2 linked regions of the Salipiger sp. CCB-MM3 genome follow. The protein of the gene in region 1 binds, or shares a complex with, the protein of each later gene. Links are inferred from orthologs where the notes say so. Each region holds a gene or a part of one and is shown on either strand. Other genes may lie near its edges. The genes, in order: AYJ57_RS10395 and uvrB.

Region 1 (3,367 bases):
CGGTCTGCGCCGTCGCATCGGCACTGCCCTCCTTGTCGACCCCACGGTTGGGCACGGGTCCGTCGACGGTCAGGAAATCGAGCGTTTCGTTGTATTGGTTCGCCAGCACCCGGAAGTCGCCGCTGGCATCGGTGAAGAAGGGCAGCGCGATCATGTTCCAGCCGCGGCCTTCAAATCCGGTGGTCAGCCCCTCCTTTGCGTTGATCCATTTGCCCGGCAGCTTGCTCAGCGCGCCCAGCTTCTCTGGTTCGGACCTGTCGGCGGGCCGTATGTCGCGATTGCCGTATTCGTGAACCTTGGCTTCCAGTTTGAGTTCCATCGATCCCTCCTCCAGAATCTCTGTCGTGCAATGGATTTCGGCCTCTGGCGCCGGGAGCGAGCCGTGGTCAAAAGCGGACTCCGCAACCGGCGGGTGCAAATGCGGTCTGAAAATCCCGTTCATTTTAGACGCCGCGACCGCCGCCCACGAGTGCGGAAAACCTCCATGGAGTCCGCCCGCACAGTGATTTTTGGAACAAATAAAGAACGCACCTTTCACAGCCCGCCGTGCCGCGCTAGATTTGCGCCATGAGCAGCTTTGACGACATGGATGCATTCGAGGGGGCCTCGCTGTCGCAGCGGGCCATGGCGGCGCGCCCCGCGCCCTATCTCGACGACCTCAACCCCGCGCAGCGCGAGGCGGTGGAACGGCTCGACGGGCCGGTGCTGATGCTGGCCGGCGCCGGCACAGGCAAGACCAAGGCGCTGACCGCCCGTATCGCGCATCTGCTGACCACCGGCCGCGCGAGGCCGAACGAGATTCTCTCGGTGACCTTCACCAACAAGGCCGCGCGCGAGATGAAAGAGCGTGTGGGCCGCCTGCTCGGCCACGCGGTCGAGGGCATGCCGTGGATGGGCACCTTCCACTCGATCTGCGTCAAGCTGCTGCGCCGCCACGCCGAACTGGTGGGGCTGAAGACGAATTTCACCATCCTCGACACCGACGATCAGATCCGTCTGCTGAAACAGGTGATCGCGGCCAACAACATCGACGAGAAGCGCTGGCCCGCCCGGCAGCTCTCGGGGGTGATCGACAACTGGAAGAACCGCGCCTGGACTCCCGACAAGGTGCCGGCGTCCGAGGCTGGCGCCTTCAACAACCGCGGCACCGAGCTTTACGCCCAGTATCAGACCCGCCTACGCGAGCTGAACGCCTGCGATTTCGGCGACCTGCTGCTGCATGTGGTGACGATCTTCCAGCAGCACGCCGATGTGCTCGAGCAATACCAGCGCTGGTTCCGCTTCATCCTCGTGGACGAGTATCAGGATACCAACGTCGCCCAATACCTCTGGCTGCGGCTGCTGGCGCAGGGCCACACCAACATCTGCTGCGTCGGCGACGACGATCAGTCGATCTATGGCTGGCGCGGCGCCGAAGTGGGCAACATCCTGCGCTTCGAAAAGGATTTCCCCGGCGCCCATGTGGTGCGGCTGGAACAGAACTACCGCTCAACCGCGCATATCCTCGCCGCCGCCTCCTCGGTGATCCGCGGCAATGAGAACCGGCTCGGCAAGGAACTCTGGACCGAGGCCGATGGCGGCGAGAAGGTCCGCCTCATCGGCCATTGGGACGGCGAGGAAGAGGCGCGCTGGATCGGCGAGGAGATCGAGGCGGCGCAGCGCGGATCGCGTGGAATGCGGCCCGTCTCGCTTGATGACATGGCGATCCTCGTGCGCGCCTCGCACCAGATGCGCGCCTTCGAGGATCGTTTCCTGACCATCGGCCTGCCCTACCGGGTGATCGGCGGCCCGCGCTTCTACGAGCGGCTCGAGATTCGCGATGCCATGGCCTATTTCCGGCTGGTGGTCTCGCCCGAAGATGATCTGGCCTTCGAGCGCATCGTCAACACGCCCAAGCGGGGCCTCGGCGACAAGGCGCAGCAGAAGATCCAGATCAAGGCGCGCGCGAACGGCACGACGCTGCTCAACGGCGCGCGGCTGCTGCTGCGCGACAAGGAGATCACCGGCAAGGGCGCGGGCAAGCTGGCCACCTTCGTCGAGCAGATCGACCGCTGGCACGAGGTGGCCCGCCAGCAACTGGGCCTCCCCTCGGAGGTGCAGCAGGATGATGATGATCTGGTGCTGATCGACGAGGACAAGCCGCTGGCCAAGACCATGAGCCATGTGGAACTGGCCGAGGTCATGCTCGACGAGAGCGGCTACACCGAGATGTGGCAAAACGACAAGAACCCCGATTCCCCGGGCCGGCTGGAAAACCTCAAGGAACTGGTCAAAGCGCTGGAGAATTTCGACAACCTGCAGGGGTTCCTCGAACACGTCGCGCTGATCATGGACAATGAGACGGAAGAGGCCGGCGCCAAGGTCTCGATCATGACGCTGCACGCGGCCAAGGGTCTCGAATTTCCCGCGGTGTTCCTGCCGGGCTGGGAGGACGGGCTCTTCCCCTCCCAGCGCTCGATGGACGAAAGCGGCCTCAAGGGGCTCGAGGAAGAGCGCCGCCTCGCCTATGTCGGGATCACCCGCGCCGAGGAGCTCTGCACCATCTCCTTCGCCGCCAACCGGCGCGTGTTCGGCCAGTGGCAATCGGCCCTGCCCTCGCGCTTCATCGATGAGTTGCCCGAGCAGCACGTCGAGATTCTCACCCCGCCCGGCCTCTACGGCGGCGGCTATGGCGCCGCGGGCATGAACAGCGGCTTTGGCGGCGGATCGGGGCTGGAAAGCCGCGCCGCCGAGGCCAATGTCTACAATTCCCCGGGCTGGAAACGCCTGCAGGAACGCTCCTCCAGCGCCCGCTCGGTCAGCCAGCCTCGCGAGAGCCGCAATCAGGTGATCGACCTGCAGGCGGTCTCGGCCTTCGAGACCGGTGAGCGCGTCTTCCACCAGAAATTCGGCTATGGCGCCATCGTCGCCATCGAAGGCGACAAGCTCGAGATCGACTTCGAGAAGGCAGGCGTCAAGAAAGTGGTGGCCCGTTTCGTCACCGCTGCAGATTCGGCGGGCGACGTGCCGTTCTGACGCGCCGCCGGGGCGGGCTGTTGACGAAACACCGACGCACACCTTGATATAAAAGAAGGCCCGGGGTGCATTGCTCCGGGCCTTCTTCTCTTTTCAAATACGCATGTCGCAACCGACGGCTCAGCGCTCCGCCCCGATCAGCGCGGCAAGGATCTCGCCGTCACTCCGCCCCGAGGCGCGGGCGATCGAGGCAAGGCTCTCCTCCTGCCCGCCGACCGCAAACCCCGCCTCCGTCAGCGTGGCACCGAGGTCGGCCGCAGGCACGTCGATCAGCGCCGCCACTTCGGCCACGCTGCCTTCGAGCACCAGCCCGGCAGCGGCGAACTGCGGCGGACGCCCGCCGCCTGGCGCA
Region 2 (3,308 bases), 1.1 Mb from region 1 along the record:
ATCATGCGGGTGTTCTGCAGCTGAGCGCCTGCTGCGCAAACCCGAGCTAACGCGGCTGACAACACATTGGTTCCGGGAAATATTTCCGGAACCAAGCTGACAATCTCACAGTTCCTTTACCGAAGACTGCGGCGCTGGCCGCAAGAAAAACAGTCATACGGAAGGGAAGAGTTATGCGTAAAGGACCCGTTATTGCCGCCGTTGCCGTGGCCGCTGTCGTTGTCGGCTTTGGTGCCTATATGATCGACTTTGACGTCACCGACGAAGGCGCCCTGCCCGACGTGGATGTGGCCGTCGAAGGCGGTGAAATGCCCGAGGTTGAGGCCGATGTGGGCAGCATCGATGTTGGTACCCAGGAAGAGACCGTTGAGGTGCCGGACGTCGATGTAGAGGTGGACACCAAGGAAGCTGAGGTGACCCTGCCGGATATCGACGTGAACCCGCCGGAAGACGACAACGGCTAAGCTCACACGGGCTTACCCCCCCTGCCCCCAAAGTAAGCCCCTTCCAGCACCGGCCGGAGGGGGCTTTTTCATGCGGCGCTGAAGCGCACCCTCGAAGCCTATCTTTTGCGCCGCTTCACGTTGCCGCCGCGCTGCCCCGGACGTCCCGCGGTCGACCGACCCTTGGAATTCACCGCCGCTTCCGACGCCGCCTCTACCGCCGACTGGCGCGCCAGAGGATCGTCGTGGATGGCCAGATCCACCGCCTCCAGCCGCTTCACCTCGTCCCGCAGACGCGCCGCTTCCTCGAACTCGAGGTTCTCGGCGGCCTTGCGCATCTCGGCACGCAGCCCCTCCAGCACCGTTTCGAGGTTCGAACCTTGCTGCTTGGGATCGATCTTCGCGGTGACGCGGTTCATGTCCACGTCGCCCTGATAGAGCCCGGCCAGAATGTCATCGACGTTCTTCTTCACCGTCGCCGGGGTGATGCCATGCTCTTCGTTGTAGGCGATCTGCTTCTCGCGGCGGCGCTCGGTTTCGGCCAGCGCCCGCTCCATCGAGCCGGTGACCCGGTCGGCATACATGATCACCCGGCCCTCGGCGTTCCGCGCGGCCCGTCCGATGGTCTGGATCAGCGAGGTCTCGGAGCGCAGGAAGCCTTCCTTGTCCGCATCGAGAATGGCCACCAGCCCACACTCGGGAATATCGAGCCCCTCGCGCAGCAGGTTGATCCCGATCAGCACGTCGAAAGCGCCGAGCCGCAGGTCGCGCAGGATCTCGATCCGCTCGATCGTGTCGATATCGGAGTGCATGTAGCGCACCTTGATGCCCTGCTCGTGCAGATATTCGGTCAGATCCTCGGCCATGCGCTTGGTGAGCACGGTGCAAAGCGTGCGATAGCCGTCTGCGGTCACCTTGCGGATTTCGTCCAAAAGGTCGTCCACCTGCATCTTCACCGGACGGATCTCGACCTGCGGATCCAAAAGACCCGTCGGGCGAATGACCTGCTCGGCAAAGACGCCGCCCGCCTGCTCCATCTCCCAGTTCGCCGGGGTTGCCGAAACAAAGACCGACTGCGGGCGCATGGCGTCCCATTCCTCGAACTTGAGGGGGCGGTTGTCCATGCAGGACGGCAGCCGGAAGCCATGCTCGGCCAGCGTGAACTTGCGTCGGTAGTCGCCCTTATACATGGCCCCGATCTGCGGCACCGAGACGTGGCTTTCGTCGGCGAAGACGATGGCATGGTCGGGGATGAACTCGAAAAGCGTGGGCGGCGGCTCGCCCGGCGCGCGCCCCGTCAGATAGCGCGAGTAGTTCTCAATACCGTTGCAGACCCCGGTGGCCTCCAGCATCTCGATGTCGAAATTGGTACGCTGCTCGAGCCGCTGCGCTTCCAGCAGCTTGCCCTCGGCCACCAGTTGATCGAGCCGCTGGCGCAGCTCTTTTTTGATATGAATGACCGCCTGCTGCATCGTCGGCTTCGGCGTCACATAGTGCGAGTTCGCATAGACACGGATACGGTCGAAGCTGCCGGTTTTCTCGCCGGTGAGCGGATCGAACTCGGTGATGCTCTCCAACTCCTCACCGAAGAACGACAGCTTCCACGCCCGGTCCTCAAGGTGGGCGGGCCAAATCTCGAGGCTGTCGCCGCGCACCCGGAACGCCCCGCGCGAGAAGCCCGCGTCGTTGCGCTTGTACTGCTGCGCCACGAGGTCGGCCATGATCTTGCGCTGGTCATACTCCTGCCCGGCGTGCAGGTCCTGCGTCATCGCGCCGTAGGTTTCGACCGAACCGATACCGTAGATACAGGACACCGAGGCCACGATGATCACGTCATCACGCTCGAGCAGAGCGCGGGTGGCCGAGTGGCGCATCCGGTCGATCTGCTCGTTGATCTGGCTTTCTTTCTCGATGTAAGTGTCCGACCGCGCCACATATGCCTCGGGCTGGTAGTAGTCGTAATAAGAGACGAAATACTCGACCGCGTTGTCCGGGAAGAAGCCTTTGAACTCGCCGTAGAGCTGCGCCGCCAGGGTCTTGTTCGGCGCAAGAATGATCGACGGGCGCTGCGTCTCCTCGATGATCTTGGCCATGGTGAAGGTCTTGCCGGTGCCGGTGGCGCCCAGCAGCACCTGACTGCGCTCGCCGTCATTCACCCCCTGCGCCAGTTCGGCGATCGCCGTGGGCTGGTCACCCGCCGGAGCGAACTCGGTCTGCATGCGAAAGCGGATGCCACCCTCGAGCTTTTCCCGCGTCCGCACGTCCGGCGCGGGGGAATGCATTAGGGCATCTGACTTGTCGGAATGGGCATAGGGCATGAACGGACCTCCGGGCGCCCGCAAAACGTGTCGCGCGGCGCGGCGGTTTCAAGGGGTGCCGGACCGGGCGGCGGGGACTCGGGCCTGCGGGCAAGGCATTTTCACGGAATGTTCCCTTTCTGCAGGCAAGACGCAAGGGGTCGAGAAGATTTGACGCAGTGCCGCGCCGCGATCTCTTGCCCTGGCAGCATAAATTCCCGATAACGCCAAAGAACGTCAGGAGGGATTTCATGCGCGCACGGATTTTCCAGCCGGCCAAGACGGCCATGTCGTCGGGCCAGGCAAAGACCAAAGACTGGTATCTCGAGTTCTTTCCCGCCTCGCCGCGCGAGGTCGATCCGCTGATGGGCTGGACCTCCTCTTCCGACACCCAAAGCCAAGTGCGCCTGAAGTTCGACAGCAAGGAAGCCGCGCTTGCCTATGCCGCCGAACACGGCATCGACGCGCAGGTGAACGAGCCCAACAAGCGCAAGCCCAACGTCCGCGCCCGCGGCTACGCCGAGAATTTCGCCGTCGATCGCCGCGCGGTCTGGACGCACTGATCTTG

What was found.
Region 2: the proteins of AYJ57_RS10395 (region 1) and uvrB are in contact, whole or in part, in a crystal structure (PDB 7EGT), measured with the Thermus thermophilus proteins. The link is inferred for Salipiger sp. CCB-MM3 from one-to-one orthologs. Residues at the interface, in WP_096412145.1 of Thermus thermophilus: His654, Arg656, Phe657, Gln666, Asp668, Glu669, Lys680, Arg681, Leu682, Ser683, Lys685, Tyr686, Ala687; in WP_096411307.1 of Thermus thermophilus: Glu23, Leu25, Arg26, Asp27, Gly28, Glu29, Arg30, Phe31, Arg55, Glu326, Asp327, Phe328, Glu379, Ser382, Gln383, His398, Gly400, Arg401.

What each region holds. Positions count from the first base shown.
Region 1 is NZ_CP014595.1:2,136,837-2,140,203, reverse strand. Bases 239-3,291 are described here. They hold AYJ57_RS10395 (ATP-dependent helicase), read left to right. Parts: upstream 239-567; coding sequence 568-3,015; downstream 3,016-3,291. Other genes in these bases: AYJ57_RS10390 (DUF4405 domain-containing protein), read right to left, coding at 3,136-3,291; AYJ57_RS10400 (heme-binding protein), read right to left, coding at 239-319. Also shown: more of AYJ57_RS10400, read right to left, coding at 1-238; more of AYJ57_RS10390, read right to left, coding at 3,292-3,367. UniProt on the Escherichia coli protein: A helicase with DNA-dependent ATPase activity. Unwinds DNA duplexes with 3'-5' polarity. Translocates on single-stranded DNA with 3'-5' polarity. Initiates unwinding more efficiently from a nicked substrate than double-stranded DNA.
Region 2 is NZ_CP014595.1:1,048,788-1,052,095, forward strand. Bases 163-3,156 are described here. They hold uvrB (excinuclease ABC subunit UvrB), read right to left. Parts: upstream 2,762-3,156; coding sequence 563-2,761; downstream 163-562. Other genes in these bases: AYJ57_RS05155 (hypothetical protein), read left to right, coding at 174-464; AYJ57_RS05165 (ETC complex I subunit), read left to right, coding at 2,992-3,156. In the rest of the region: AYJ57_RS05150 (I78 family peptidase inhibitor), read left to right, coding at 1-24; more of AYJ57_RS05165, read left to right, coding at 3,157-3,303. UniProt on the Escherichia coli protein: The UvrABC repair system catalyzes the recognition and processing of DNA lesions. A damage recognition complex composed of 2 UvrA and 2 UvrB subunits scans DNA for abnormalities.